DNA from 2 places in the Sporosarcina sp. P12(2017) genome. Region 2 is predicted to be linked to the other one. Evidence: riboswitches for the same ligand, from Rfam matches in the RefSeq annotation. Region 2 holds a riboswitch; the other holds the start of a gene.
The links. Region 2 has a riboswitch for FMN ahead of CSV80_RS13070 (ECF transporter S component). Riboswitches for the same ligand answer to the same signal wherever they lie in the genome.
Positions count from the first base shown of each region.

Region 1: linked by a shared signal. The riboswitch ahead of ribD (bifunctional diaminohydroxyphosphoribosylaminopyrimidine deaminase/5-amino-6-(5-phosphoribosylamino)uracil reductase RibD) and the one ahead of CSV80_RS13070 (ECF transporter S component) in region 2 are both predicted to bind FMN.

Region 1 is NZ_PDYL01000022.1:16,411-32,778, reverse strand. Features, by position in the region: gene metE (5-methyltetrahydropteroyltriglutamate--homocysteine S-methyltransferase) at 1-1,500, shown strand, start outside; gene ribH (6,7-dimethyl-8-ribityllumazine synthase) at 1,717-2,184, opposite strand; gene CSV80_RS15470 (bifunctional 3,4-dihydroxy-2-butanone-4-phosphate synthase/GTP cyclohydrolase II) at 2,198-3,391, opposite strand; gene ribE (riboflavin synthase) at 3,406-4,050, opposite strand; gene ribD (bifunctional diaminohydroxyphosphoribosylaminopyrimidine deaminase/5-amino-6-(5-phosphoribosylamino)uracil reductase RibD) at 4,054-5,142, opposite strand; FMN riboswitch at 5,285-5,434, opposite strand; gene menC (o-succinylbenzoate synthase) at 5,492-6,604, opposite strand; gene CSV80_RS15450 (GNAT family N-acetyltransferase) at 6,618-7,436, opposite strand; gene CSV80_RS15445 (M20 peptidase aminoacylase family protein) at 7,448-8,575, opposite strand; gene cyoE (heme o synthase) at 8,713-9,624, opposite strand; gene CSV80_RS15435 (ABC transporter substrate-binding protein) at 10,165-11,157, shown strand; gene CSV80_RS15430 (ABC transporter permease) at 11,311-12,129, shown strand; gene CSV80_RS15425 (quaternary amine ABC transporter ATP-binding protein) at 12,126-13,370, shown strand; gene cobT (nicotinate-nucleotide--dimethylbenzimidazole phosphoribosyltransferase) at 13,416-14,486, opposite strand; gene CSV80_RS15415 (ferritin) at 14,641-15,141, shown strand; gene CSV80_RS15410 (cysteine-rich CWC family protein) at 15,154-15,366, opposite strand; gene CSV80_RS17585 (hypothetical protein) at 15,379-15,528, opposite strand; gene CSV80_RS15405 (YcjF family protein) at 15,544-16,368, opposite strand, start outside.
Region 2 is NZ_PDYL01000016.1:27,331-43,698, forward strand. Features, by position in the region: gene CSV80_RS13055 (ATP-binding protein) at 1-1,399, shown strand, start outside; gene CSV80_RS13060 (RNA polymerase sigma factor SigX) at 1,447-1,971, shown strand; gene CSV80_RS13065 (GerMN domain-containing protein) at 1,976-3,175, shown strand; FMN riboswitch at 3,248-3,382, shown strand; gene CSV80_RS13070 (ECF transporter S component) at 3,571-4,152, shown strand; gene CSV80_RS13075 (ferredoxin) at 4,422-4,679, opposite strand; gene CSV80_RS13080 (YpbB family protein) at 4,794-5,822, shown strand; gene CSV80_RS13085 (RecQ family ATP-dependent DNA helicase) at 5,822-7,261, shown strand; gene CSV80_RS13090 (hypothetical protein) at 7,410-7,724, shown strand; gene CSV80_RS13095 (metallophosphoesterase) at 7,825-8,589, shown strand; gene CSV80_RS13100 (YpdA family putative bacillithiol disulfide reductase) at 8,617-9,579, shown strand; gene prsW (glutamic-type intramembrane protease PrsW) at 9,660-10,328, shown strand; gene sleB (spore cortex-lytic enzyme) at 10,438-11,235, shown strand; gene CSV80_RS13115 (PepSY1/2 domain-containing protein) at 11,258-12,541, shown strand; gene CSV80_RS13120 (flagellar brake protein) at 12,608-13,249, shown strand; gene cmk ((d)CMP kinase) at 13,326-14,003, shown strand; gene CSV80_RS13130 (lysophospholipid acyltransferase family protein) at 14,000-14,584, shown strand; gene rpsA (30S ribosomal protein S1) at 14,665-15,813, shown strand; gene der (ribosome biogenesis GTPase Der) at 15,944-16,368, shown strand, end outside.

The DNA.
Region 1 (16,368 bases), on a different contig from region 2:
CGCGAGAAAAACTTAGATAACCTGAAGCAACATGGCTTCCCAAAAGACAAAGTACTTGCGGCAGGGATTGTAGATGGACGCAACGTATGGCGTTCTAATTTACAAAAAAAGCTTACATTGACTGAAACAATCCAACAGCAAGTTTCACCTGATAAATTATGGATTCAACCTTCATGTAGCTTGCTCCACTCACCTGTCACGACTCGCTCGGAACAGAAACTAGATCAAACCATCTTGAACGCATTAGCATTTGCTGATGAGAAGATGGAAGAAATCAAAGCTATTCAAACAGCTCTACAATATGGAAAAGAAAAATTCACTAAAGTATTTGAAGACAGTGAAGCAGCATTGACTGCATTTAATGCCCTTCCTGCTCGCAATAATAAAGAAGTACGCGAAGCGACTTCCGGAAGTCTACTTTCTGACAGTAAGCGAAACCTTCCATTTGCAGAACGTAAAGTGAAGCAACAGGAAAAATTCCAATTGCCACTACTTCCCACTACAACAATCGGTAGTTTCCCACAAACGCCAGAAGTACGGGCTACACGGAATAAATGGAGAAAAGGTGAAATTACGAATCAGCAATACAAAGATTTCGTTAATGCCGAAATCAAAGAATGGATCGATATCCAAGAGGACTTAGGACTTGATGTATTGGTGCATGGTGAGTTTGAACGTACGGATATGGTGGAATATTTCGGAGAAAAGCTTGACGGATTTGTCTTTACTGAAAAAGCATGGGTACAATCCTACGGTTCACGTTGTGTTAAGCCTCCAATCATCTTCGGAGACGTTGCGTTCACTAAACCCATGACTGTGGAAGAATCCGTTTATGCGAAATCCCTTACAGATCATGAAGTAAAAGGAATGCTCACGGGTCCTGTCACTATTTTAAACTGGTCATTCGTTCGTGACGACTTGTCGAGAGAAGAAGTGACAAACCAAATTGCACTCGCTTTGCGTAAGGAAATTGAAGCGCTTGAAGCAGCCGGCATTCATATGATCCAAGTTGACGAGCCAGCACTTCGAGAAGGTCTTCCATTAAAGAAAGCTGAGTGGAAACACTATCTGGATTGGGCTGTTAATGCTTTCCGCGTATCCACAGCATCAGTCGAAGATACGACGCAAATTCATACACATATGTGCTATTGTGATTTCAATGACTTTATCGAAGCGATCAGCGCACTGGATGCAGACGTCATCTCTATTGAAACTTCACGTAGTCACGGCGACTTGGTCGAGGCTTTCAATGAGTATCATTATGACAAAGGAATCGGTCTAGGTGTCTATGACATCCATAGCCCACGCGTCCCTGCAGTCGAAGAGATGACAGAGATTATCAACAAAGGTCTTGAAGTGCTAGAGCCTAACCAGTTCTGGATCAACCCGGATTGTGGTTTGAAGACAAGAAAGCGTGAAGAAACAGTTGCAGCATTGAAGAATATGGTAATTGCCACTGTACAGGCACGAGAAAAGTTAGGCGTAGTAGCGGCAAAATAACGAATTTAGTACTGTCTAAGAAACCAATATGGTTTCTTAGACAGTTTTTTGTTCATAGAGATTGTAATAGAGCAACTCGCATGGGTGTTGGGGATGATACATTCATTCGCTAACCCCTTTCAATCTTGCACTTGAATTTGAATTATACATAATAAAAGAGGACATCCCATGAAGTATAGTAACTTCCGGGACATCCTCTTTTCACTCTGTTATTAATCAATCAAACTGCTTTGTTAGGTTCGCCATCTCAATAGCAGACACCGCTGCGTCCCAGCCCTTGTTCCCCGCCTTAGTCCCTGCACGCTCGATTGATTGCTCAATTGTATCCGTTGTGAGCACCCCAAAGATTACAGGGATACCTGATTGCATACCAGCTTGTGAAACACCTTTTGCCACTTCATTACAAACAAAGTCAAAATGAGGAGTCGCACCACGGATGACCGTGCCTAGTGTAATGACTGCGTCATACTTTTTAGAATCCGCCATTTTCTTTGCGATTAACGAGATTTCAAACGCACCAGGCACCCATGCTATGTCTACATCCGCTTCATCTACACCATGACGTTTAAATGCGTCTTGTGCACCAGAAAGTAACTTCCCTGTGATGAACTCGTTAAACCGCCCTACGACGATACCTACTTTTAAACCAGTACCTACTAAATGTCCTTCGAATAAATTACCCATTTTTCATCTCTCCTCATAAAGTTAATAAATGACCTAGTTTTTCCGCTTTTGTGTGTAAGTATTTTTCGTTTACTTCATTAAATGGTAGCTGGATCGAGACGCGTTCCACCACTTCCAATTCATATCCTTTTAAACCAGCAATTTTCTTCGGATTATTCGTCAGCAAACGCATTTGCGTAATACCGAGTTCACGAAGAATTTGCGCGCCGATACCGTAATCACGCAAATCAGCAGCAAATCCAAGTTTTTCATTCGCTTCTACCGTGTCATAGCCTTGTTCTTGCAGTTCATAGGCTTTCAGTTTATTCATCAAACCTATGCCTCTGCCCTCTTGACGCATATACAACAATACGCCGCGACCTTCTTCTTCAATTTGAGAGAGAGCCGCTTGCAGTTGCGGACCACAGTCACAACGGCATGATCCAAAGACATCGCCTGTTAAGCATTCTGAATGAACTCTCACTAAGACCGGCTCTTCTGTCGTAACGTCGCCCTTTATCAATGCAACATGTTCTTTGCCTGTCATAGTCTCGGTATAGCCGACCATGCAGAACTCTCCATAGTCCGTTGGCAGCTTGATTTCTGCTTCACGTATGACTAGATGCTCTCGCTGTAGACGGTAATGAATGAGGTCTTGAATGGTGATTAGTTTCAAATCTAATTCTTCAGCCATCTGACGTAACTCTGGCACACGCGCCATCGTTCCGTCTTCACTCATGATTTCACAAATTACACCTGCAGAAGCGCTGCCTGCCAATCGCGCCAAATCTATCGCAGCTTCAGTATGTCCCGTACGTTCCAGTACACCACCTGATTTCGCTACGAGTGGAAATATATGTCCAGGACGTTTGAATTCACCTGCTGTTGCATTCGGTTCCATCATTTTGACGATTGTATCTGCACGTTCAAATGCACTGATTCCGGTATGGGTGGAGTGGTGATCGATACTGATTGTAAACGCCGTACCATGTGAATCCGTATTGTTATCGGTCATCATCTGCAAGCCTAGTTGGGCTGCTTTCTGTTCTGTTATCGGTACACAAATCAAGCCTCGACCTTTCGTTGCCATGAAGTTGATGATTTCAGGCGTAATCTGGTCGGCCAATGCCACGAAATCCCCTTCGTTCTCTCGATCTTCGTCATCCACTACGATCACAACTTTACCTTGTCGTAAATCTTCTAATGCTTCTTCAATTGTATGAAACATCCACATTCACTCCTTCACATAAATCCATGTTGTTGTAAAAAATCCTTCGACATTGTTTGACCCGCATCTTGTCTCTTTCGCAACATATTCTCAACATATTTCGCAAGCATATCGCATTCAAAGTTGACTACATCCCCTACCGGCTTTTTCGAAATGACTGTCATTTCCTGCGAATGTGGAATCAACGAAATCGTAATATCCGTATCTTTCACTTCGAAGATCGTCAATGAAGTACCATCCAATGCGATAGAGCCTTTATGTAATAAATAGGGATCATATCCTTGCGGTAATGACAGGCGTATATATAATGCATTATCAACTGTTCGCTTATCACGGATCGTGGCTATTCCATCTACGTGTCCCGTGACAAAATGTCCACCGAACCTGCCATTTGCCGCGAGTGCCCGCTCCAAATTCACAGGACTTCCCATCGCTAATTGTCGTAGTGAAGTAGAGGATACGGTTTCAGGCATGACGTCCGCTGCAAATCGGTCTTTCGAAAAGCTCTTTACCGTCAAACAGACACCATTGACTGCGATACTGTCCCCAACTCTCACATCTGTCAATACAAGAGATGCTGCTATCGTTAGTGTCATAGACTGAGCACCAGGTTGTATTTGCTGAACTGAACCAATCTCTTCAATTATTCCTGTAAACATTGTTTAATCACTCTCTTTCGGTACAGCTACGATTTTAATGTCTGGACCGATCATTTCCACACTTTCAAATGTTAGCGGAAGTGCCTCATTCATCATTAGAGGATCCAGCCCGCCAATTGGCGTCAAAGACCCAATTCCACCAAGTAATTTTGGCGCCACATAGCAAATGACTTTCTGTACAGCTCGCGCTTTTACAAATGAAGCATTAATAGCGGCGCCACCTTCTACAAGCAATGTCATGACACCACGTCTTCCTAGCTCTAGTAGAATATCTTCTACAATTAGCTGAGGTTTCTGCATTCGGATGATCTGGACATGCGGCTTCTTGAGTAACTTTTCACGTGATAATTCCGCATATTTTCCGCAAAAAATCCACGTCGGTGCTTCTGCGTTTTGAATGATCTGGCTAGATTCCAGTGTTCGTAAAGATGTATCTAAAATAACTCGAATAGGATGTTGTCCACCTAGGGGCAGTCTGGTGGTGAGAAGAGGATTATCATGAAGAAGCGTTTGCACACCTACTAAAATTGCATCTTGCGTATGGCGAAGCTGATGGACATCGAGTCGCGCTTGCTCACTCGTCACCCATTTGCTATCTCCTTTTGAAGTCGCAATTTTACCGTCTATCGTCATAGCTGTTTTCATTGTCACATGAGGTGTTTTATTTTTAATAAAATGAAAAAATGGTGCATATAGGTTTTTAGCAAGTTCAACGGAAACCGATTCGGTTACTTCTACTCCTGCCTCACGAAGTTTTGCAATGCCTTTACCTGCTACAAGCGGATTCGGATCCGCTGTTGCGACGAAGACACGTTTGATACCCGCTTGAATAACGGCATCTGCACAAGGTGAAGTTTTACCGGTGTGTGAACACGGTTCAAGTGTTACATACAAATCAGCATCCGTTGCTTTGGCTCCAGCCATATCTAGCGCCACTCGTTCGGCATGGCGCTCTCCCGCTTGTAAATGTGCGCCCATTCCAATGATCCGGCCCGCTTTTACGACAACCGCACCTACAGGTGGATTAGGAGAGGTTTGACCTGCCACATTTTCCGCGAGTTGCAAAGCCATTTCCATATAATTTTGATTCATTGAGCAACACTCCAACTTACGGTATTCCTCTAGTGACAATTCTACATACAAAAGCCCCGCAAAAGAGTATGCGGGGCTTGTAACCATGACTAAATAAACGTTATAAACAGTAATGAAAATCATTACATGTAGTATATACGCACTGTTCCTTCTCTCATCCAGACTTTAACTGTCGGCTTTGGAGTTTCACCAAATCCACCTTCTGCTTTATATAAAGCATCCGGGTCACGGACTAAGAGCTTGTAAGCTCATCACCGTCGGTAGGGAATTACGCCCTGCCCCGAAGGAAACTTATTCGATTAATTAAGAGTCTAGCACATGTGATGACTAAATAACAACAACTGAATAATTATTCAGATAAAAATACCCATTTGTCTACTGTAAATCGTTCCACTGCTTCCATGTTTGGGATGTACCCGATTCCATCTCCTGTCGGAACCGTAATATAACCTTCATTAGCCACTACTTCTGGTGTAATAATATCTTGTTCCCAGTAACGTGAAGACCCCGCTGTGTCACCAGGGAGCGTGAAATTAGGTAATGTTGTCAATGCTATGTTTTGCGCTCGGCCAATACCCGATTCCAGCATGCCGCCACACCATACATCGATCCCTTTTGTAGCACAATAATCATGAATTTTCTTCGCTTCTGACAAGCCACCCACTCTACCAGTTTTCACGTTAATAATTTTACAACTACCCAGTTCGATAGCTTTACGCGTATCTTCCAACGAATGAATACTTTCATCTAGACAAATTGGTGTCTTAATTTGCTTTTGTAGTGTTGCGTGATCGATAATATCGTCGGAAGCAAGTGGTTGCTCAATCATCATCAAATTAAACTGGTCCAGTTCTTTCAACAACTCTACATCGTCTAGTGTATAAGCAGAGTTCGCATCTGCCATTAATGGCACATCAGGATAGGCTTCTCGAATGGCGCGAATCACTTCCACGTCATATCCAGGTTTGATTTTCACTTTAATGCGCTTATATCCCTCTTCTATAAATCCATTAATGTTGGCCAATAAATCTTCAACATGTTCTTCAATTCCAATGCTGATACCGACTTCAATACGTTGCCGTTTCCCTCCAAGTGCTGCAGCTAGCGTCATATGGTGATGTTTCGCATATACATCCCATATCGCTCCTTCAATTGTCGCTTTAGCCATATTATTTTTGCGGATATGCCCAAATAAGTCACTAACCTCATCGGGATGTGTAATAGTCTTGCCAAGTACTGCAGGAATCAGGAAATCACGCAGCATGTGAATCGTCGTTTCGGTCGTTTCTTCACTATACCAAGGTGCCGTAAACGCAACCGACTCTCCCCATCCCTCATACCCATCCGCGTCCGTGACAGTTGCCAAAAGAAAATCTTTCTGCTGTATCGTTCCGAAACTTGTTGTAAATGGATGTTTCATCGTCATATTCATTCTACGAATTGTAATCGAGTTAATTTTCATTGGATAAGCTCCTTTAATTTTGCAACGGAATGATGGATCGCTTACAGAAACGATAGTATTGGACAGGTTCTTCTGTTCTGCATACATCGACCAAAGCGAACCCTTCATCACACAGTTGTTGAAATATATTTCTCGTTTCCATTCGCCATTCATAGGCCAATTGCGGATTTTCTTTCTTCATCAATTGAATTTGTTTGGGTACTGGCACTTCTATCGCTTCTGCCTCCAGCCAATCATTCATTTCCGGCAAAAGTACGACAGGGTGTGAATCTTCACTCAAGTGAATTTGAAAAGGACGACTATATGTGAGATCAGGTTGCCATTTCTCTAACACACGCGGACTATCAATCCACCAGGCCACTTGAAAACGATCAGTCGGTAAGCCTTTGTTTAACCCATCGTCCATACTCCCATAGCAATTAACTATATAGTCATAACACACACCGTATAACTTCGCAGTATTTAAGTAGGCGTTGCGACTTTCGAGTGGATCGAATGTCCAGACGATCAATCGATATCCCATTTCCCGCGCCAGACGAAGTTGTTCTTCTTTTAAAAGCTTACCAATGCCCATCATCTGAAATTCTTCATCTACCGCAAGCATGTGAGAGCATAAATATACTTCCCCTTCTGAATATCCTGCAAAGCTATAGGAATAGCCGATCAAACGATTTTCTAGAAATGCTCCGACAATTAAGCCACCATTTTTGACTGCAGTGATGGTTTGATGGACAGGGATAGGTTCCATTCCCCAAACCCGCTTCTCAAGCTTTTGTACGGAATAAATGTCTTCGATAGCTGTCACTTTCCTAACTTTTATATCCTTCCTCATACTGTCACCTTCTATTTTTTAGATTGGAATGTTAATTCAATGGCAGTTGTCAAAATTTCGACTCCTGTTGCCAACGCATCTTGATTAAATGTCATATATGGATGGTGAAGTCCCGGTGTTAAGCCACATCCCAATCCAAGCATTGTACTTTTGACACCCGGTCGGCGGACAGAATAAAAGTGAAAATCTTCTCCTCCGGGTGTGACGACAGTACGTGTAGCCTTCTCTTCGCCAATTACTTTAACAATCGCCTGATACATGAGATCTTCCGCTTCGGCATCTACTTCCGCTGCAACCATTTCCGCCATTATTTTATAGTTAATTTCTACATCATATTGTCTTTCAACCGCTTGAATTACACGTTCCACTTGTTCATATAATTCGTCCATGACACCATTTTCTTGGGCACGTAAATCCAAACTGAATTTCGCGTTTCCCGGAATAATATTTGCGGATTCGCCTCCCGCTTGGAACATCGTCATCTTTGCTGTATGGGAAACCATCGGATTACAATGAATGGACTGCAAGCCTCCCACTAACGAAGCACCAACCTCGATAGCATTCTTTCCTTGATGTGGCCTTGCGCCGTGTGCTTCCGTCCCCTTTATCGTTCCACTAATCATCTTCGCCGCCCCGTGACGCAGGGAAGCAGCGGAGTAACCGTCCGCCATTTCATCTGCAGCCCGTACATGAACGCCAAATAAATAATCGATATCATCGATCAATCCCTGCTCAAGAACAGCTAACGCACCTTCGCCCTTCTCTTCTGCCGGCTGGAAGAATACTTTCAATGTTCCTTTTTGAGGAATACCACGCTCTTTTGCCATAAGTAAAGCGCCAATTCCCATGGTCATATGTCCATCATGTCCGCATGAGTGATTCGCTTGATAAACACCATCTACTTCTTGCCACAATGCATCTATATCCACGCGTAATCCGACTACCGGCTTACCTTCACCAATCGTTACGGATAAACCTGTTATTCCATCAAATACATTCACATGAAATCCTTCACTCTCAAGAAATTCTTTCAAGTAAGTTGTTGTTTCTGTTTCCTTCCAACTGACTTCCGGATGACTGTGTAAATGCGCAAACACTTCATCTAGTTTCGGCTTCAGTAACTGTACTTGCACTTTCATTAAGACGCCTCCTAATATCTGTCGTTCGTTGTTATGTATCGCATGATTTAATCCTGACTTTTCAAACTTCTCAATAATTCTAACATAAAAAAGACTTCTCTTTCACATCGTGTGAAAGGAAGTCTTTTTTGTATTCACTAAAAAGTCCAAAGAATCATCATACCAAATAATAGGGTCATGTAATTGACTGAATATAAGAACATGAAGTTAGCCCACTTATAATCATCTTTTGCATAAAATCCGTAGATACTAGCCGCAATATATCCAAGGTTCATCAATGTCGCGATGATAATGAAAGTAGTACCGAACATCGTTAATAAAAACGGTAACGGCAATAAACATAATACATAAACCAACATTTGGCGCTTAGTGAAATTAAATCCATAAACAACAGGCAACATCGCTACGTTAGCCGCGCTATAATCTTTGTACTTTTTCATAGCAATTGCAAATGTATGAGGCATTTGCCAAATGAATAGTATAGCAACCAAAACAATAGGTACGATATGATCCGCCGACATAATAGCTGCCCATCCTATGAGGGGAGTTACTGCCCCCGACACACTACCAATGACTGTATTTAATGTATATTTACGTTTAGACCACATGGTATAGGGTATTACATACGTAAACCATCCAATAAATGCATAAATCGCCGCTTCTAAAGTAGTGAATAATAATAATAACATGCCAATCCCCGATAATATCAAACCGGTTTTTAATACGGTTTTCAAAGCGAAACTTCCTGTCACAGTCGGACGTTTTTTTGTTCTCTCCATCACCGTATCAATATCAGAATCAAACCAGTTATTCATTACAAGTGCACCTGCAACTAAAAAGGTGCTACCTATCATGGTTAGCAGAAACACACCCCAGTTACCTGTAAGTGTCATACCTGAAAAATATAGTGCCAACCAAAACCCCGTAAAAACCGGAAAGACATTCGCGATTAGTACAGGTCCTTTAACTAATGATTTAATATCCGAGAAGAAGGTAGACGCCGAGCGGCTTTGAGTCGTACTCGAAACAACATGGGCTTCTTTCGTCATATGGGTCCGTTCTCCTTTTACGTTACATTTAAATATTTTTCCATTCGTACATATAACTATATCATTTTCTTAAAAGTAAAATCAAAAAATCAAGACGATTCCTTTTAAACTGTTACAAAGATTTGTCCAAAGTGCATAAATAAACATATCGCACGATAAAATTTCCTTTTATATACACAGTCAACATACTATACATTATCATTTCCCCTATGATTCGACAAAGCCTGAGCCTATCCCCCTTATAGGCTAGCACCTCAGTTCACCCACCATGATCAATCAAATACAATTTGCTTTTTTAATCATAAAATACAGCTATACATCTATTTAAAATCGCATAAATCAAATAGTTTTCTAAATAATTAAATTGATATTAATTTAATTATCCTGTAAACTCTTGTAATAGTCTTGCGAAAAATGTAATGTTTCCCCCTTGATTCCTTCAACTACCTGCATATTATCTCATGCAGCTAATTTTAAGAGATCTAAGCAAAAAACAGCATTTCGTGATGAAAAAATTATAAAAAGAAAGGGTTTGATTTTTTGAGAAAGTTTATGTTATTTTTATCTATCTTTACATTACTACTATTAACAGCATGCGGTAACAGTGACAGCAAAGATTCAATTAGCACAATTAAACTAGCGGATGCGGGGTGGGATAGTATTCGTATCCATAACGGCATTGCACAAATTATTTTAGAAGAAGGATTCGGCTATGACACAGAAATAGTTAACGGCACCACTTCTGCAACATTCCAAGCATTACAGCAAGGTGATCTACAAGTGTATACAGAAGTTTGGTCTGATAACTTGGGCGACGCGTATACAAACGCAATCGACAGCGGAGACATCGAATCCATTTCCACAAACTTCGATGATAACTCTCAAGGCCTGTATGTTCCTACATACGTTATTAAAGGGGATCCAGAGCGTAATATCGAAGCAGTAGCGCCAGATTTAAAAACGGTAAAGGATTTAGAAAAGTATCCCGAACTATTCCAGGATCCTGAAAACAAGGATAAAGGACGCATCATCGGTGCACCATCTAGCTGGATCGTTAGTAAACACTTAGGTGAAAAGTTAGAAACTTACGGATTAAATGACAAGTTTACGTATTTAGCTCCAGGTTCCGATTCTTCTATCGTAGCTGACTTGGCTAGCGCATATAAAAAAGGAGAGCCATGGGTTGGATATTACTGGTCCCCTACTTGGGTCACTGCAACATATGATTTAACTCTTTTGGAAGACGAGCCATTTGACCGAGAAGCTTGGGATCAAGATAAGTCTGGCGCATTCCCTCCAAATGATGTCTTCATCAGCGTCCATAAAGACTTGAAAACACAAGCTCCTGAAGTAGTAGAGTTCTTCAGCCATTACGAAACTAGCAGTGCTTTAACAGAAGAAGCATTAGAGTATATGGGTGAAAATGAAGCTAGCCCAGAAGATACTGCAAAGTGGTTCATGAAAGAAAATGAAGAGCTTTGGACTTCATGGGTGCCTGAAGATGTTGCGGAGAAAGTAAAAGCAGCACTGTAATACATTATAGATTTTCGGGGTGGACGCTTTCCGCTCCACCCTTTTTAATTTGCACGAATACTAAAAGTAGAGAAAGAGAGGGACAAGCTAGTACGTCCTAGCTTACTGCCTATGAATGAATTCCCTAATGTCAGAATACCTATAGGAGATTATGTGGAAAAGTTTATTGATTTTCTGGCAATGAACTTTGGCTGGTTATTTGATTTCATCTTCACTATTGCCTCCACTACCATCCGAACGATTGAAACAGCTTTACTCGCTACACCTTGGTGGGCCATCATGATTGTGGTTTTCCTACTTGGTTGGTATTTAAATTCCATTTTAAACGGTATAATGTTTGCCGCCTTTATCTTTTTGATTGGATCCTTCAATTTATGGGAAGATACGATGACAACAGTTGCTATTATCGTCATTTCAGTTGTACTATCCCTTGCGATCGGTATTCCAGTCGGTATCTTAATGGCATTTAGTAAAACATTTTCCGTCATCATGCGTCCTCTATTGGATGCCATGCAGACGATGCCTACATTCGTCTACTTGATACCCGTAATATTCTTTTTCCCTCTGGGTAACGTTCCCGCAATCATTGCAACCATCATTTATGCGTTACCTCCAGTGATCCGTTTAACAGAACTTGGTATTCGAAACGTTGATTCTGAAGTGATTGAGTCTGCAGAATCATTTGGATCTTCTCGAAACCAAATGTTAATAAAAGTACAATTACCACAGGCATTGCCTACTATGATGGCAGGAATCAACCAAACGACGATGATGGCTTTATCCATGGCTGTTGTTGGTTCCATGGTTGGTGCTCACGGTTTGGGTGAACGTGTACTATTCTCTATTAACCAGATCAATATTTCACTAGGATTCGAAGCAGGTATCAGTATCGTGTTCTTAGCGATTATTATTGATCGTTTAACAAATGGAGTAGCAAACCGTCTACAAAATACAGGGAGGAGATCAGCATGACCGTTAAACTTAAAGTGGAAAATGTCACCAAGATCTTTGGTCCTCGCCCGAAGAAAGTTATTCCTATGATCGAAAAAGGAGCTACTAAGCGGGAAATCCTTGAAAAGACTGGACATACAGTAGGTGTCTATAATGCCAACATGGAAATCATGGAAGGTGAAACTTTTGTAATTATGGGCCTATCTGGAAGTGGTAAATCAACACTGATCCGTTGCTTTAACTTGTTGAACAAGCCTACGTCAGGTGCAATTTATGTAGATGGTGAGAATATTGTCAAGTACAATAAAGAACAATTGAAATTTTACCGTCAGAAGAAAATTGCAATGGTCTTCCAGCACTTTGGTTTATTCAGCCATAGAACCGTTATAGAAAACATTGAATACGGTCTAGAAATTCGCGGACTATCGAAGAGTGAACGTCGCGATATCGCACAAAAACATATCGAGACGGTCGGTCTGAAAGGGTATGAAAATCAATATCCTGACGAGCTGTCAGGCGGTATGCGGCAGCGTGTCGGTATTGCACGTGCTTTGACAAATGATCCCGATATTCTATTAATGGACGAGCCATTCAGTGCGCTTGATCCGCTTATTCGCAGAGAGATGCAAATGGAACTTTTGGATATTCAAACACGTCTTCAAAAAACTATCATCTTCATCACACATGATGTCAACGAAGCATTCCGTATTGGTGACCGCGTGGCGGTTATGAAAGATGGTCACGTAGAGCAAATCGGTACTCCCGAAGAGTTATTAGAAACACCTGCAAATGATTATATTATGGACTTCACTCGTGAAATCGACCGTTCGAAAGTGTTACAAGCCATGAATATCATGTCAAAACCATTGAGTGTTATGAATGGTAAAGATGGTTTGCATGTCGCGATCAAGAATATGAAGGAGAACGGTATTTCTAGTGTCTTCATTACGAATCGTGAACGACAGTTGCTCGGCTTAGTAACAATCGACTGTGCGATTGAAGGCGTAAAAAACAAAAAAACATTGGATGAAGTGATGACGACTGATGTATTGACAGCTACTCCAGAGGAATATGTACAAGACATAATTCCCCGTGTACTAGATTCCAAATACCCACTTGTTGTTATAGATGAAACGAACCGAATTGAAGGTATTATTTTACGGGTTCATGTACTTTCAAGCATAATTAGCAACTCCGCTGATGATGATGAAGATGAGGAAACACTGATTAATCCAGTCGAAACAGTTAAAGTAACTGAATAACAAAAAAGGGAAGAATGGGCATCGCTGCTCACTCTTCCCTTTTTATTAATTTTTTCCGGAAACACCGGCACTTTCAAAGGTTGCCATTTCATTGATCATCAACACAGCTGATCGAATAATACTGAATGCAACTGCTGCACCTGTACCTTCCCCTAATCGCATGGACAAAGACAGAATGGGCTCTTTTCCTAAATATTGATATGCCTTTTGATGTCCCGGTTCCATGGATTGATGACCAAGTAACATATATCCTGTTGCGCCTTGGCTTATAGTTTCCGCCACACAAGCTGCCGCAGTTGAGATAAATCCGTCTAAAATGATAGGTACGCGCTTAGAAGCGGCCGCAAGCATTGCTCCTACCATCGCAGCCAATTCTAGACCACCAACCTTACGCAGCACATCATAGCCGTCTGAAGAATTAGGCTGATGAAGAGCTAGCGCTTCCCGAACTACTGTAATCTTATGAAGAAGTTGTTTAGACGATATTCCTGTTCCGTATCCAACCAGTTCTTCCGGATCTAAACCTGTTATGGCCGCCACTACAGCACTGCTTGTCGTAGTATTACCAATACCGACTTCCCCTACTACTAAGAAATCTACACCTTTTTCAAATAGCGCCATCGCTTCTTCATAGCCAATCTCCAGCGCTTTCTCTACTTCTTCCTGAGTCATCGCCTCGGTACGTAGAAAGTTCTCCGACCCCTGTCGAATCTTCCGGTCTTTCACGGGTGCTGAAAACGACTCTCCCATCACACCCACGTCAACCAATGAAAATTCTGCTTGTTGCTGTCTGCTGAATACATTGATAGCCGCCCCGCCTACCGCCATATTCTGCACCATCTGACGTGTGACTAGTTGAGGAAATGCTGAAATCCCTTCTTCTACAATTCCGTGATCTGCTGCGAATACCAGTACACCTAATCGATTTATGCTAGGCTGTTTCCGACCTTGTATCTCTGCCAAAGTAATTACGATTTCTTCAAGTTTCCCTAAACTTCCGATAGGTTTCGTCAATGTATCTACATACGCTTTTGCTTCCACTCCTGCTGAGACGTCCAAAGCAGGGATAGTATACTGTTTCAAGTGATGACCTTCTTTCTCATTATGTACAAACATTCATTAGTTTTCTATTTAAGTATATCAGTAGACCTTAATGAGTATCCAATTAAATAACTAGTATGCAAATATTGTCGTTTAAAGGTATACTATAGATAGCGGAGGTGTCATACTTTACGCTAGTTACATTACTATCAGAAAAGGGGCGATCCACATGATTAGTGAAAAATTAGCACAAGCGTTGAACGAGCAAATGAATAATGAATTTGCCGCAGCACAAACTTACTTATCCATGGCATCTTACTGTGAATATCGCAATTACAGCGGATTTGCGCACTTCTTTCTCCAGCAGGTAGAAGAAGAACGTCAACATGCAATGAAAATCTATACTTATTTGAATGATCGCGGGATCCGTGCGATTATTACAGAAACACCTGCACCAACTACTTCATTTGATAACTTGGTCCACACGTTTGAAGTGGCATTATTACAAGAAAAAGAAGTGACAAAATCATTTTATCAAATCATGGATATGGCATGGGAAGAAAAGGAACATGCAACGATTTCTTTCCTGAACTGGTTCCTTGACGAGCAAGTAGAAGAGGAAGCAACATTCGATAGACATATCGAATATTTGAAGCGGATCCGTGACGATAAGAACGCATTGTTCATCTACGAGAAAGAACTTTCCACACGTTCATTTGAAGCCGAATAAAAATCAGGCAAGCTAGTGGTCCATAGACCTCTTGCTTGCCTGTTCTAATTCAGTTATACGGTTCAAACACGTTTCACATATACAACGTTTGTACAGGTCTTCTTCTGGTATTTGTCGAAACACTTCTGGCGGAAAGGTCATCTTTGTACACCAGCAACGTTCGTCATTTTCCATTGTATTACCACAAAAATTATTCCCCCGACAAATCGGACATTCGCTTTTCATGTATTCCCCTTTCTACAACCGATGCTTGTCCAGCTCGGCCGCATTTTTCTTCTCTAACTCTTCTACACGTTCTTCTAATTCCTTATTTCGTTTCATACTTTCCATCGAATACAAACCAGCTAGTAAAGCGACTACAAATGTTGCGTAGTTAAACCATTCCATACATTCCGCCCCTTTTTACTTTTGTTTTTTCAAATAGATTTCATATACTTTTTTCAATGTGTCAGGCGTGAGTTCCATATTATGTTCATACATATATTTCACTGCATATCCTAGCGCAACTGTCATAGACCCGGCAACACTTGCAGCAACGACCATTCCTGCACCCGGAATCACTTTAACGATTTGACGGAAAGCTGTTTTTCCGATATTCCCTACGATCGTTGCAATGATCAGCTCCTTGGCGTGGTCTTTCGTAATCGGTTTTCCATATAATGTAGACAACTTCAACATAAGGCCCATTTGCAATGTTGTCAACGGTATAAAGTCAGCACCTGGAATGGGAACTGCTCCAATCGTAGCGGCAGATGCACCTGCTGCAAGAATCCATCGTTTGGCAATGGACGACTTATCGTCCATATGCGCTGCGAGTAATAGATCTTTATTAACATCTTTTAATTGTTGTAGGATCTCTTTTTGCAGGAATTCCATTTGTTCTCCTGTCTTTGAAGAGATTGGAATAACCGGATAGGCAAACCCAGTATGCTCCAAAACATAGTTCACTAAACTCGGAATATCATCAGCTGCATCTATTTTATTGAGTACGAGAATGATTTTCTTATTGAGCGTAGCAATCTTATTCAATGATTTTAGTTCCGTATCTGACAATACCGTACCCGCTGCATTCAAGAAAAATAAAATCACATCTGCTTGATTATAAAATTTTAGCGTCTCATTTGAATGTTCCTGATAAATATCATCAAGACCCGGTGTATCAACAAACAGTATATTGTCTGTGTAATAAAACTTTTTAACTTCCTTCGTTTCCCCTGGCTGCGCTCC
Region 2 (16,368 bases):
GCCTTCATTGACAGAACAAGACGTCATGGAGCAATTTTTGATTCTTTCTTATCCATTTGAACAAACAAATGGTGAACAAGCGAGTGTACTCATGTACCAAAGCTTAGATGCTGTGCACCGTACGACGAAAAGCACGACGAACATTGTCTTCCTATCCGCATTCATCGCATTTATCTTAACTACATTCTTTGCATTTTTCCTATCTACGCGCATCACATTGCCATTGCGTAAGATGAAGCAAGCAGCGTTTGAGTTGTCTAAAGGGAATTTTGATACACATTTACCTGTGGCGCAAAACGATGAAATTGGTCAGTTAGCAACTGCTTTTAATCAGATGGGACGTCAGTTGAAATATAATATTGAATTGATTAAGCAGGAGAAAGAACAACTTTCTAGCATTCTTACATCTATGACAGATGCAGTCGTAACGTTTAATCAAGATTATTCAATCCTCCTGAAAAATCCGCAAGCCGAGTTATTGTTGAAAAAATGGTATGGATACAATCAGAAAAATCATCATCCGTTGCCTAAAGAAGTTTTCCATATGCTAAAGCATGCCATTTCATTCGCTGAGGAAGTGGAAGATGAGTTGGAATTGGGTGGACAGTTTTATGTCATTTCCATCAGCCCATTGTACAGTGAAAATAGTATCCGTGGAGCGGTGGCGGTATTCCGTGATATGACGGAACAGCATAAATTGGATAAACTACGTTCGGATTTCATTGCCAACGTCTCACACGAATTGCGAACACCGATCTCGATGTTGCAAGGATATAGTGAAGCCATCATAGATGATGTAGTGAGCAGTGAAGAAGAACGTATGGAAATGGTTCAGATCATCCATGATGAATCCAAGCGAATGAGTCGCCTCGTTACAGACTTGCTGAATCTGGCAAGAATGGAATCCGGCTACATTCAACTGAATAAAAACCCTCTTTCGATTGTGGAGTTTCTAGAACGTATGGTGACAAAGTTCTCACAAGTGGCAAGAGATGCAAAAGTGGACTTGTCTTTGGAGACGGAAGAATTGAATACACTACTCGTAACGGCAGATGAAGACCGTCTTGAGCAAGTGTTTACTAATTTGATCGATAACGCCATCCGCCATACGCCAGACGGTGGAGCGGTGACGCTAGGTGTCTACCGGTCTACCGGAATACTTGATATTACAGTAGCCGATACAGGTGTCGGGATTCCAGAAAAAGACTTACCTTACATCTTTGAGCGTTTCTATAAGGCAGATAAAGCAAGAACAAGAGGAAAAGGTGGTACAGGACTTGGTTTGGCTATTGCGAAAAATATTATGGAAGCACATAACGGTTCAATTTTAGCAACCCTTGGTGAAGAAAAAGGTACCATCTTTATTTGTTCACTTCCATTTGAGGCAATTAATAAATGAAACCTCTCCTATACTGAAACGACTACTACTAGAGAACGGGGGATTGAATGGATGATTCCGTTTTTCAACGATTATATGAAGACTATAACCGTGACGTATTCAACTTCCTCACTTATTTGACTCGCAATCGGGGGGTAGCCGAAGATTTGATGCACGAGGTATATGTGCGGGTACTCAAATCATATGGCCGTTTTGAAGGGAAAAGCACCGAGAAAACTTGGCTGTTTGCGATTGCGAAAAATGTCTCGATTGACTATTTCCGAAAACAATCCACAATCAACAAGCATGCAAACATTCATTTCGATTGGGAAACAGAGCAATTAGCTTCAACTGACCGCTTGCCTGAACATTTGATTGAAGCAGATGAGGAGCAGAAGCAAGTGCTTGAAGCGTTGCACACCTGTACGGGTGATCAGAAAATGGTCATCCTTATGCGCTTCTTTCAGGATCTTTCAGTCGCTGAAACGGCTGAAGTTCTGGGCTGGACTGAAAGCAAAGTAAAAACGACGCAGCATCGTGCAATCAAAGCATTACAAGTGAGGTTGGAAGCGCGTTCCGCGAGGGAGGGGTGATGAGATGAGCAATGACAAGTGGAATGAAGATACTATCGAGAAACGTTTACGTAATATGCCCGTCGTGAAAGATCAGCGTTCCAAAGACGAGATTATGCAACGATTAAAAGAAGATGCGAGACTTTCTGAGCCAAACGGACCGAAGAAGAGACCGTCGAAATCCAAGTGGCCATCAATTATTGCAGCTGTTGCGGCGATTGTATTGCTCACCATCATCGTGCCGACATTCATTCAGCAAAACAATGAAGTATCGATGGATAAAGCAACGACAGAGGAATCGGCTGATCCTATCGTGATGGAGGATAGTGAAGAAATGCAGTCGAATGAAGCGAGTGATGCATCCGTGTTTACAAAGCAGGTTTCAGCGCCGCTCTCATACGCCGCTTATCCTGCCGACATCTTGGATCACACAGCGTTTCATATTGGCTTGGCTACCGATCAGGCAACCATTGTCCCCGTAACATTCCTAATACCGAATGAACGTCTCCCTGAAGGCGTAGAGACATCACCGGATGCAGTCGCGCTGTATAATGAGTATGCGAATACAATAGATGAAGAGGCGCTCGGTTTTACAGAGTATCATCCGTATAAAGCGATGATATCTTCGAACGGTAATCAAGTTCAAATGAAGTTCACTGCGGACCATACCTATGATAGATCGAGTGCGACACTTGAAATGTTGAATCTGTCCGTGCAAAATACGTTTCAAGGATACGATGAAATACAGTTTTTACAAGAAGATGCATCGCCAATGACGTTTGATCAAATAGGTCAAGTGGATGAACCGATCGGCTTGTCAGGAGTGGCTTCGCGTCAAGCGTATTATCGATTTGTAAAATCAGATGGAGAAGCGGTACTCTCCACTAATTTTGGTAAGACTTCCGAAACGGTGGAGCAAGCTTTGAATGATATGAAGAAGTCACCGAATGATATCTATTCAACTGTGGTCCCTGAAGGAATAGACTTCACGGTTAAAGAAGTTAAAGGTATTGTCAACGTGAAATTTACTGAAGTGCTTGATTTAGATAAGTTGCAATCAGAAGAAGCAATGCAACTACTAGACGGCATCTTGTTGACGGCGGCAAGTTTCGATAAACAGGTAGAATTTGATCAAGTCGCGCAGGAACAATGGAATAAATTTGACTTCACTCGGCCATTGGAAAAGCCGTTTGGGGCAAATCCAAAGTATCTAATTAACGAATAATTCTGTTTTGTAAACTTGTGAAGTTTACAAAACAGTTTTTTTACGCTATAATAGGTTCATAATTAAATATTGATTCATCTTCGGGGCAGGGTGTAATTCCCGACCGGCGGAAATGAAGTAGAATTCTACTTTTAGCCCGCGAGCTTAACGGCTGATTCTGGTGAGATTCCGGAGCCGACAGTATAGTCTGGATGGGAGAAGGTGAAGGTGCAGCCATCTTTTTGTGTACGCAAAAGTGGTGCTTGTTTCCTGACGGATAAGTTTGTAAATTATCTGTTCTTAACAGTGCATTTTACTCTCCCTAAAGCATATTTTGCTTTAGGGATTTTTAGCGGAACAATAGATGAGCCAGCCTTTCCTCTTTTGAAGTGAATCGCAAAAGGAGAGAGGAACAAGTGAATAACAAGAAGTTACGTAAGCTAATTTTGGTGGCAATATTGGGAAGTATTTCAACTGTATTAATGCAGTTCAACTTTCCGATCCCGGCAATGCCTGGATTTTTAAAGATTGATTTTAGTGAGATCCCTGCTGTTATGGCAATCATGACGATGGGACCTGTTGCAGGTATAGGCGTAGAGCTATTGAAGAACGTCATGCACTGGTTCTTATCAGGAAGCCCGACAGGAGTACCGGTAGGAGAAGTCGCAAACTTTGTGACAGGTGTATTATTCATAATGCCAATCTACTGGATTTTCACGAAGTATCGTTCAGCTAAAGGTCTTGCATCAGGTTTGATCGCAGGTACAGTAGCAATGGCAATAGGTATGAGCGTATTAAATTACTTAGTGTTCTTGCCAATGTACACATATTTCCTAGGTATGCCAGCAGTTACAGGCGACTCGCTGTATCAGATGATCATATTGGGAATCTTACCGTTCAACCTGATCAAAGGTGTCATGCTATTAGCCATCACGTTGATGTTATATAGAAGCATGGAGAAGTGGATTCTCCAGCAACAAAAGAAGTTATCATTCTAAACAAATATGCGCCAGTCTTCCAGAATATTAGGGAGACTGGCGTTTTTTATGCTAGAAGAGAAATTGATATAGTAACGTCAGTAGATTTCCACACCAGCTGGGGAGCGCGGCCATCTTCTGTTGCAATCCTTACATAAAAGGTGGATACATCTAGTTCACTCACATATCAAATGCAAATCCCCATGCCAATACTAATGCCAACCTTATTAATTAATTCAACGCATTAAAAAACAACACATCCAATAGTAGGAAGTGTTGTCGGGATTGAATCAATCTTCATATTTTAATGGATCGCCTTCGAAGGCCTCATCCGCAATTTTAATTGAATCGGTAGGGCAGCCATCATATGCATCCTCGAGATCCTCCATCAGTTCTTCTGGAACTTCAGTGTTTCCCGTGTTATCATCTAAAATAACAAATGCAATCCCCTCATCGTCATAATCATAAATATCCGGCGCAGCAGCCCCGCACGCCCCGCAGGCTATACATGTATCCTGATCGACAATCGTATACTTTTTGCTAGACATTTGTCTTTCTCCCTTCTTCCATTCACTCAACCTATTTTGTATCTACTCTATTCTAAAGCTGTTTTCATCACTTTTCAACAAAAAAACGTTATTTCTTCAGGGGGGGTAGCTCAAATGAGTTTCGATTCCATCTTATTAACGATCTTCCAACGTCTCCATGGTGAGCGTTCAGCGCAAGGTGTCTACCATATACTTCGTGGAAAACGATCGGGACAGACGTTACAGGACGTTGAATATTATCAAGTCAAATCATACTATGCATTGTTGCCACAATTGACAGCAAGCGAATTCCAGCAAGCGTTAGAGCGGATGCAAGCGGATGACCTAATATATATAAATGAACTCGTCTATGTGACAGCAAAAGGTCAGATGGCGACAGGTAGCGAAATGTGGCGATTTAATGGCTGGAATTACCGCGGGCGAGAAAGAGAGTTCGCCAGACGGTTGGCGTTGCTAGTTCAGACATTGTCCAATTTACGCAGTAGTGAAACAATGTTCATGCCAATCCAGAAGGAGTTGCCTACGCAGCAATTTGTCAAAGGGTTCTTACGTAATCAATCAAGTAGCATGATCAGCCTATCCACGTCACTGCGAAAAGAATTGGAACATGTGCTAACTAATTCCTCATTAACAGATTTACAACGTATGATAGTGAGCAGTCGATTAACGGGGTACCGGCTCACTGCGTCTACTTGGGAACAGATGACGGATAGTGTAAATCTACCGGTTAAGACTATACAATTGTACTATATAGAAGCATTACATATTATGCTCGATTTCATACAACAGCGACCCAACTTGTCGTTGCTGACAGAATTAGCGGCAGGTTGTAAAGTGGACACATATTTGACTCAATCTGCAGAACGGACACGGAAACTATTCGAGCGGGGCTATTCGGTAGAGCAAATTGCTTCTTTACGAAATTTGAAATTAAGTACAATAGAAGATCATTTCATTGAAATGGCAGCGAATATGGATGGCTTTCCATATAAAGATTTTGTAACGGAAGAACAAATAGATGCAGTTTGGCGTCATGTTGAACAGTTGCAGACTAAACGTTTGCGTTTGTTGAAACAGCAGTGCCCAGAATTATCGTATTTCCAACTGCGATTAATCATCATGATCGGAAGGAGGGAGAGTTGATGGAACTTCAAGACGTGTTGCGTCAAAAGTTTGGTTATGAATCATTTCGACCTGGACAACAAGAAGTCATGACCGAGTTGCTAGCTGGACGAGATGCCGTGGCAATTTTTCCGACGGGTACGGGGAAGTCACTTTGCTATCAATTACCTGCATACATGCTCAATGGTGCAGTGATTATCATCTCTCCTCTCGTTGCGTTGATGGAAGATCAAGTGGCTAACTTGCGAAAACATAAAGAGAAGCGGGTTGTCGCTATCAATTCATTTTTATCGAGGCAGGAAAAGGAATTGGCGCTTTCTACTTTAGCGCAGTATAAATTCATTTTCTTATCGCCTGAAATGGTGATGCAGCAACATGTTCGACAGCTTGTTCAACAATTGCCTATTGCTTTCTTTGTAGTAGATGAAGCCCATTGTATTTCAGAGTGGGGATTTGATTTCAGGCCAGACTATTTACGATTAAAGGAATTATTCTCAGTATTAGAAAGAGCACCAGTACTGGCATTAACTGCTACTGCGAATGAGAAAGTAGTGGAAGATATTACAACTTACTTACACATGAGAAATCCTCACATCGAACGACAGTCGATCGATCGTCCGAATATATCATATCGAGTTATGCATATGGATAATGAATGGGTAAAAACAGAGTGGATTATACAAAGGCTTGCTACGACAATCGGTCCTGGTGTTATTTATGTAGCTTCACGGAAACGTGCGGATGAACTCGCGGCAATGATCCGAGAAACTGGAATTCCGACAGCCAGCTATCACGGTGGCAAGGAGCAGGATGAACGATCCATAATTCAACAACAATTTGTACAAGGTGAACTCGAGTGGATTTGTGCTACCAATGCATTTGGCATGGGAATTCACAAAGATGATATTCGGCAAGTTATTCATGAGCATTTACCTGCTACGCCAAGCGCTTATATCCAGGAAGTAGGACGTGCAGGCCGTGACGGGGAAAAAGCCGCGGCCACTCTTCTGTATAGTGAGCGGGATATTCAGAAAGTGAAGTTCATAGTCTATGAAGATCTGCCAGATGAACAGCAAACTCTTTATTATCATTCTTTACTGCAATCAGGTACTGGGAGTCAATTGGCTGCTGAACAAGCTGGACTATCCGAAGTTGCCGGTCGTTTACTTGATTATTATTTGGAGCAATCTGATGTTGAAAATGTCATTCGACAAATTCACCAAATATATCAAGTGAAAGAGAAACAAATTGCGGAGATGGAGTGCTATGTAAAAAGTGATAGCTGTTTGCGAGAAATATTAGTGCAGTTTTTTGGTGAAAACACCTCACCTGCAGAAGCGGATTGCTGTTCAAACTGTCAAAATCTTGATGACGACTGGCTGATTAAGTCGGAAACATCGACTGAACAAGTAGTTGAAGTGTTACAATGGCGCGAACGACTGCATCAATTATTAGGTTGATGCAATCTGTCTGTATTTACTTTTTAGACAAAATTCGGCATAATAGAGATAGAAGAGTTTGTAAGCGGACGTACTTTTCACGGATGAACAAAGGAATTACATCATATAATAGCAACAGACATTATGCGGTGTGAAGGAGAAATTAGACATGTTAAACGAACAGTATAAAATGGATTTTGAACAGCAGCGAAGAGAGATTAAAGAAAAAGTGCCTTTCGATAAACTTCCTTCTCGTGCTGAAGTACACGGAAAGAAGAAAGAGGAGCAATATGGTCGTGTGAAAGTCATCAATATTTTTCTGGCGATTTTTACTTTAATACCTATTGTTATACTACTCTATGTATTATCGGATCTCTATTCTCCTGACGTTCCCGATCAAGTGCCTGTTGAAAAAGTCGAGTTATCGGTTGGGTTTTACCCGGCCATGACAGATTACATGCATGCCGTTTCCTACGTGCAGTAAAATGGTTAGGGATTTTATTGGATTCTTGCTATACTACTAATGAAAATTACTACTACAAAAGCAAAGTAGACGCTTTGCTTTTTTCTATGGGAGTTGACTAATGAAAAAGGTTCGAATAGCGGGATTATCAGTTTTTTTGTCAGCGACAACTATGCTGACGTATATGTATGCCTTAGCCCATCGGAATCGTGTGCTTACACATATGTTACATATTAATTCCACTCCAACTAATAAATTGAACGTGTTCTTTATTTCGGATATTCACAGGCGCAGTATTCCTCAGTGGCTGATTAATGATTTACGTACGCGTTCTATTGATGCAGTGATCGTCGGTGGAGACGTGGCAGAAGGTGGCGTGCCAATTGAGCGAATTGAACGCAACATGCGCTTACTCGCTTCGATAGGACCAATTTTTTATATTTTCGGCAATAATGACCAAGAAGTAGGTACAGAAAATATACTACGTGTAATGGAACAAGTTGGTGGGAAAGTGCTGGTTAACAGTACTGCATCGATACCGAACCATCCATGTTTCGGTATATGTGGGCTGCAAGATCCAAATAACGGGAAAGTAGAGATTGATCAGGCCGTGGATTCTGCAAAAGGATATGATCATCTAATCCTGGCTGTACATAATCCTTCCTATTTTCGAAAGTTTGAAGAAAAGTTGCAACCGGAATTATCTCTTGCCGGCCATACACATGGAGGCCAGATTAGACTGGGACCTTGGGGTATGCAAGACCTTGGTCGTTTCGAGACGACGGGAAACAGCGCGAAATTAATTAGTAATGGCTATGGAACGACGATGGTGCCGTTGCGTTTCGGTGCAAAACCCGAATGTCATGTCGTGGAAGTTCATTACTAGAACGCAAAAAATAGGAGAGAAGATATCATGAATTCTGTAGATGCAGTAATTGTCGGTGGCGGTCCATGTGGCTTGTCGGCGGCAATTGAATTACAAAATATAGGTTTGTCGGTAGTGGTGATCGAAAAAGGAAATATCGTGCATTCTATTTATAATTATCCGACTCACCAAACATTTTTTAGTTCCAGTATGAAATTATCGATAGGCAAGACGCCGTTCATTACAGCTATCGATAAACCAAAGCGTAATGATGCTCTAGTCTATTATAGAACTGTTGCGCAAATCGAAAACTTGCAGATTAACAGTCATGAGCGAGTAGAAGATATAGATCAACAGCATGGTCGATTTGTCGTGACAACGAATAAAGCGGTTTATGATGCGAAATATGTCGTAGTGGCAACAGGATATTATGATCAACCGAATCGTTTACATGTCGAAGGAGAGAATTTGCCTACTGTCTACCATTACTTCAAAGAAGCACATCCGTACTTCAATAAAAAAGTGACAGTCATTGGTGGGAAAAACTCCGCTGTCGACGCAGCGCTGGAATTACAGCGTGCAGGTGCGCATGTAACTGTCGTCTATCGAAATGAAACGTATTCGAAAAGTGTGAAGCCTTGGATATTGCCGGGCTTTGATAGTTTAGTGCGTAACGGTCAAATCGATATGCATTTTAACGCGTGTGTAACGAAGATTACTGAAAAAGCGGTTACCGTCAATCAGCAAGGAACTACATTTAATCTTGAAAGCGATTATGTCTTTGCAATGATCGGTTATCATCCAGATCATGCATTTTTACGTAAAATAGGTATTGATGTTGATGAACAATCAGGACGGCCTGTTTTCAATGAAGATACGATGGAAACGAACGTTACTAATTTATTCATCGCAGGTGTCATTGCAGCAGGTAATAATGCTAATGAAATTTTCATCGAAAATGGTCGTTTCCATGGCGGAATGATTGCGCAATGTATTGCACAAAATAAGTGAATGGATGAGTCGCTTGCCTTTTAAGTCAGGCGGCTTTCATCGTATAGGATGTGATATACTAGCGACATGAGGAGGCGCCTATGTTTATTTTACTGACAGTCGCAATAGCGCCGGCGCTGGCACTTTTCAGTTATTTGTATTTACGTAAACAAATTGCCAAGGAGCCATCCAAGACGCTATTCCATGCATTCATTTACGGTGCAATCATGACATTTCCCATTTTGTTTATCCAGCATGTATTTGAAGAAGAGCACGTATTTACTAATGATTTTTTTCGCAATGTGTTATTTACGAGCAGTTTAGAAGAATTTTTTAAATGGATTATTATTTTTATTCTTGTATATAAAACAACCGAATTTGAAGATGCCTATGATGGAATTTTATATGGAGCAAGTGTGTCGCTCGGCTTCGCTACAGTGGAGAATATCTTATATTTACTGTCTTTCGGTTTGGATACAGCTTTTATTCGTGCGTTATTACCAGTTTCAAGTCACGCGTTATTTGGTGTCGTCATGGGATATTACTTTGGTAAAGCTAAGTTTTCTGCAGTGTCAGAAAAAGCGAAATGGATCACCGTTGCATTTTTGGCGCCATTCTTGCTTCATGTACTCTACAATTCGATTTTATTTACCTATGATTATTGGCTTTATTTAATAATCCCTTTCATGTTGTTCCTTTGGTGGTTCGGGCTGACGCGAGTGAAGTACGCGCACACTTTTGCGATGCAACAATTTAGAAAAAGAAATTAATCAAACTTTTAGAAATCCGTCTGAGGAAATCAGACGGATTTTTTGCCTTATAAAATACTGAATATTGGACAAACTACAAGGAAGCATAATTTATTGGAGGTGGATGTCGATGAAGCGAATTACAAAACGCTTCCTATTTTTATTACTGGCAGGCATCATGATGTTTTCTTTCTTTGCGAGTCATAGTGAAGCATTCAGTGGACGTGATTTGGCTAAAGGTGCAAAAGGAGACGATGTCATTGAGTTGCAAGCAAGGCTTCAATATATCGGTTTCTATCATGGAGAAATCGATGGTAATTTCGGATTTGGAACTTACTGGGCATTACGCAATTTCCAAGAGCAATACGGATTACCGCTTGACGGAATTGCAGGTAAAGGAACCCAGAAGAAGTTGAAAGGAATTTCTGATTACGATGAAAAATATGTAAAAGGACAGATAGCTAAAGGACACCAATTTACTTATTACGGTGGTCAGTCGCTGGAATCGCAAGTGAAAAAGGGAAGTGCGCCACATAAGCAGTCGCAAACCCAAATGCAAGCACCACCTAAATATACCGATCAAGATATTAATTTATTGGCCAATGCAGTATATGGTGAATCTCGTGGAGAGCCATATGAAGGACAAGTGGCGGTAGCAGCGGTTATTTTAAACCGGGTCGAACATGCAGATTTTCCTGATTCAATTGGTGGCGTCATTTTTCAACCAGGAGCGTTTACTGCGGTTGCGGATGGACAGATTTGGCTGACTCCGAATGAGCGCGCGAAAGAAGCGGTCATCGATGCAATCAACGGCTGGGATCCTTCAGAAAACGCAATTTACTATTTCAATCCAATAACGGCTACTAGTAAATGGATTTGGTCGAGACCGCAAATAAAGAAAATCGGTCTACACATATTTTGTGACTAAAGAAAGGAGGACCTAGCTTATTATGAAGCAAATGATTTTCATACTGACCTATGCATTTATTGTATTGGGGATATATACGTTTGGAACGGTGCGTGAAAATGAAGATTTATCGATTGCGTTAAATGGTCAATACTCTAAAAGTATGACAGATGCCTCGCAAAAACTTGGCGAGTTGGAAGAAGCAGTAAATAAGTCGTTACTCTTTGAAGATCAGAAAAGTTCTGCAAAAGAACGGGAAGATATTTGGCGTTTATCTTCAGACATCAAATCATCTATTTCCTCACTTCCTGTAGATGAAAGTTTCTCTACTTCTTGGATGAATTACTTAGGACGGTTAGGGAATTTTGCAAAGGAATCTACAGAACAAGGTGACCCAGATGAATATTATGGTGTGATGAAGCGTGCTTCAGAAAATTTGAATGAACTGACAAGTGAATGGCAGTTGGCGACAAAAAATATGTTTTCAAGAAGAATGTCCATGAGCAACTGGGAGAAAAAATTGCGTGACTCACCCGATGGTCAGGCGAATTGGTCGAAAATGGGCGAGTCAGTTATGGAATATACAGAAGCAGTATTTCCTTTAACAGCAAGTGAGTCTGATGCAGAAAAGAAAAAAGAGTTGCGTAATATTAAAGAAAAGAAAATTACCGAGGACGAGGCGATTCAAAAATTCAAAAAGCTTCTCCCGAGTGTGTCAAATGATATCATTGCAGCGGAAAAAAGTAGAAAAGGTGCGCCATATCCGTTTTACCATATTCGTTTTGCGGAAAACTCTTCAATCGGCTATTTAGATTTAACTGAAAAAGGTGGACATGTTCTGTCGTATCTCGTGGAGCGTCGCATGGGCAAGCCGACAGTATCATATGAAGAGTTAGAGAAAATGGCTGATGAATTTTTACAGAAGGCGGATTATAAGGATCTGGTTTTAGAAGAGGCTAGAGAAAATGATAACGCATGGCACTTTGTTTACGTTCGGGTGTCTCCTGAAAATGATGCCAAAGTATTCTCAGACCCGATTCATATCAAATTAGCAAAAGACAACGGTGAAGTGATCGGTCTGAATGCGTCTGAATACATTCGTAAAGAACAGCCGAAACCACAGCCTATTCGTACAGCGGAGTGGCACACGTTCTTTAGACCGGATGTTACAGTAATGGCTCAGGAGCTTGCGTACGTGGAAAATAGTCAAAAGGAGCAACGCTTGGCGCATTATTTAACAATCGTTTCTGGAGAAGAAAATTTGGAGACGTACAAGATTCTCGTTGACACGGAGACGTTAGAAGTCATTACGACAGAAAAACAATAAAAAAGGATTGGAAAAATTTACTCCACATGACATAATGAAAGTATAGGACGAATGGCAGGTGGAGAAATGAGACTAAGTATCGGGACGGTATTAACATTAGAAAAAGATTATACCGAGGAATCGGAGAAATTTAAATGTCGAGTAGTGGATATCGAAGGTGAAGAGCACTTCATGATGGATTACCCTATCAACATGATGACGGGCAAAACAGCATTCTTCATAGATGGTACACAGCTTCTCGTTACATTCGTAGATCAGTATAAGATGTCGTACGCATTTCGTACCGAGGTGCATAGTCGAGTCAACCAAACGATACCGATGCTTAAGCTGAAATATCCTGGTGATCAGAACTTGATGAAGATCCAAAGAAGAGAATTTGTTCGTGTCGATACGTCGTTGGACGTGGCGTTACAGGCAGACTCCACGTCGTTGCAATTGGTATCGTTGGATCTCAGCGCTGGCGGATTAGCAGTCAATATGAAAGATCATGATTATTTCACACAAAATACAGAAGTGAAATTACTGATCGTATTGTATTTCTCGAAGACAGAAATCAAATATGTTTCATGTAAAGCGAGAGTAGTCAGAAACTGGGAAAGCGAGAAGCGCAGACTAAGCTCTTTCACGTTTGATGAGATAGACGACAAAGATCGACAACACATTATTCGCTATTGCTTTGAACGACAGTTAGAATTACGAAATAGCTAAAGGAAAAGTCTGTCAAGAGCAGACTTTTCCTTTTTGCTTATGGTACAATAAAGGCGTAAATGGAGGGGTTTTCATCATGACAGGTGGAATGAGAATCGCAATTGACGGACCGGCAGCGGCAGGTAAAAGTACAATTGCTAAATTAGTAGCTAAAAAATTAGGATATACGTATATCGATACAGGAGCCATGTATCGTGCCATTACTTACAAAGTACTTCAAAGCGCCATAGATCCATGCAATGAGGAAGAAATCACACGATTGATTGCGCAAACAGAAATTGAATTGCAACCGGATGAACAAGTGCAAAAAGTTTTGCTAGACGGTATAGAGGTAACCGATGCGATACGTTCGCACGAAGTAACGACCAATGTCTCAGCGATAGCGGCTTTGACATCTGTCCGTGATCTCTTGGTCGCTAAACAGCAAAATCTTGCAGCAGAATCCTCCGTTGTAATGGATGGCAGGGACATAGGTACTGCCGTCTTACCTGAAGCGGAATTAAAAATTTTCATGACAGCTTCTGTAGAAGAGCGTGCAGAGCGTCGTTTACTAGAAGAACAGAAGCGTGGAATGAAGTCGGATTATGAAACATTGAAAAGGGAAATTAGCGAGAGAGACCAAGCGGACAGCGAACGTAAAATTTCTCCATTAAAAAAAGCAGAAGATGCGATTACAATTGACACAACAGGGAAGACAATAGAAGAAGTGACGAATAGTATTGTCGAATATGCCGAAAAGAGGTTATCTCAATGAATTTATATCCACTTGGCAAATTTTTGATTAGTACTGTTTGCTATCCGCTTTATCGAATTAAGGTAATCGGCAAAGAAAACTTCCCAAAACAAGGCGGCGTGCTCTTATGTACGAATCATATAGATAATTTAGATCCGCCTATAGTCGGTATTACATGTCCGAGAACGGTGCATTTTATGGCCAAAGAAGAGCTATTTGATAAGCCAGTTTTGAAAACGTTGTTGCCAAAAGTACAGGCATATCCTGTAAAACGTGGCATGAGTGACCGAGAAGCATTCCGTAAAACCATTAAACTATTACGCGAAGACAAAGTGGTAGGCCTTTTCCCTGAAGGAACTAGAAGCAAAACGGGAGAGATTGGAAAAGGTTTGGCAGGCGCAGGATTCTTTGCGTTAAAAGGTGGAGACGCGAAAGTCGTACCTTGTGCAATCATCGGACCGTATAAAGCCTTTTCGCAACTAAAAGTCGTGTATGGAGAAGCTATGGATATGACGGCTTATCGTGAAAGAAAAGCATCTGCTGAAGAAGTAACAGAGGCGATTATGGCAGAGATATCTAAGTTGATAGAACAGTACAAATAAAAGAATAAGTGTAATTTTTTGTTTTTAAGTCTCAATTCGCATAATATAGAGATAGGATTCATTATGGAGGAGGGCTACATATGACTGAAGAGATGAATATGGATGAAGTTAAAGAATACGGTGAAGGTGCACACGTAACGGGTGTAGTGACAAAGGTTGAAGAGAAATCGGTGACGGTTGAAATCGCTGGTGCTCCTTTTGACGGCGTGATTCCGATCAGTGAACTTTCTAGCTTGCATATTGAAAAAGCAGCAGATGCAGTCTCAGTCGGTGACGAATTAGAATTGGCGATTACTAAAGTGGAAGACGAGGCGTACGTCTTGTCCAAGCGCCAAGTAGATGCAGAAAATGCATGGGATTCATTAGAAGAGAAGTTTGAAAGCGGTGAAATCATCGAAACAGAAGTAAAGGACGTAGTGAAAGGCGGACTGGTTGTCGACCTTGGCGTTCGCGGATTTATTCCCGCTTCTTTAGTAGAAGATCACTTCGTTGAATCATTTGATAATTATAAAGGACGTACGATGACATTTAAAATCGTGGAAATGGAAAAAGAAAAGAATCGATTGATCTTGTCTCACCGTGCGGTTGTCCAAGCGCAGAACGAGCAGAAAAAAGAAGCTGCACTTTCTGAGATTCAAGAAGGTGACATTTTAGATGGTACAGTACAACGTATCGCTTCTTTCGGCGCATTCGTTGATATCGGTGGTGTAGATGGTTTGGTGCACATTTCTCAAATTTCACACGGACATATTGAAAGCGTGTCTGACGTGTTGAAAGAAGGAGACGAAATCCAAGTCAAAGTATTGTCTGTTGACCGTGATGCAGAACGTGTATCTTTATCCATTAAAGATACATTGCCTGGACCATGGGAAAACATCGAAGAAAAGGCAGAAGTCGGCTCTGTACTGGATGGTACGGTAAAACGACTTGTAGCATATGGCGCATTCGTTGAGATTTTGCCTGGCGTGGAAGGACTCGTACACATTTCACGTATTGCACATGAGCATATAGGTACACCACAAGAAGTCTTGGAAGAAGGACAGTCTATACAAGTAAAAGTATTAGACGTAAATCCACAGGAAAAACGTATTTCATTGAGCATTAAAGATCTTATCGAAAAGCCTCAAGAAGCACGTGAAGAAAACTTTAGTTATGAAATGCCTGAAGAAACAACTGGCTTCTCTTTAGCGGATGTCATCGGCGATCAACTGAAGAAATTCCAAAAATAATCTTCAGAATGTGATAAACTAGCCACAAATGATAAATTAGCGTAACGGGAATGATGATGCTTTCATATGCATCATCATTCTTTTTGTGTATAATATTCAAAGATAGGTCGGAAGGGTGTAATGAAAGAAAATGAAAAAACCAACAGTAGCAATAGTAGGAAGACCAAACGTCGGTAAGTCGACAATCTTTAACCGGATCGTAGGCGAACGTATTTCTATCGTAGAAGACGTTGCCGGTGTAACGCGAGATCGTATATACAGCGCAGCAGATTGGTTGAATTATGAATTTAACTTAATTGATACAGGCGGTATTGAACTGAGTAATGAGCCATTACTTGACCAAATCCGTATGCAGGCTGAAATCGCCATTGAAGAAGCGGACGTCATCATATTTTTGACGAATGGTAGAGATGGTGTGACAGATTCAGATGAACAGGTTGCACGTATGCTGTATAAAACGAATAAGCCTGTCGTATTGGCAGTGAATAAAGTAGATAATCCAGAAATGAGAGATATGATTTACGATTTCTACTCACTTGGATTTGGCGAGCCATA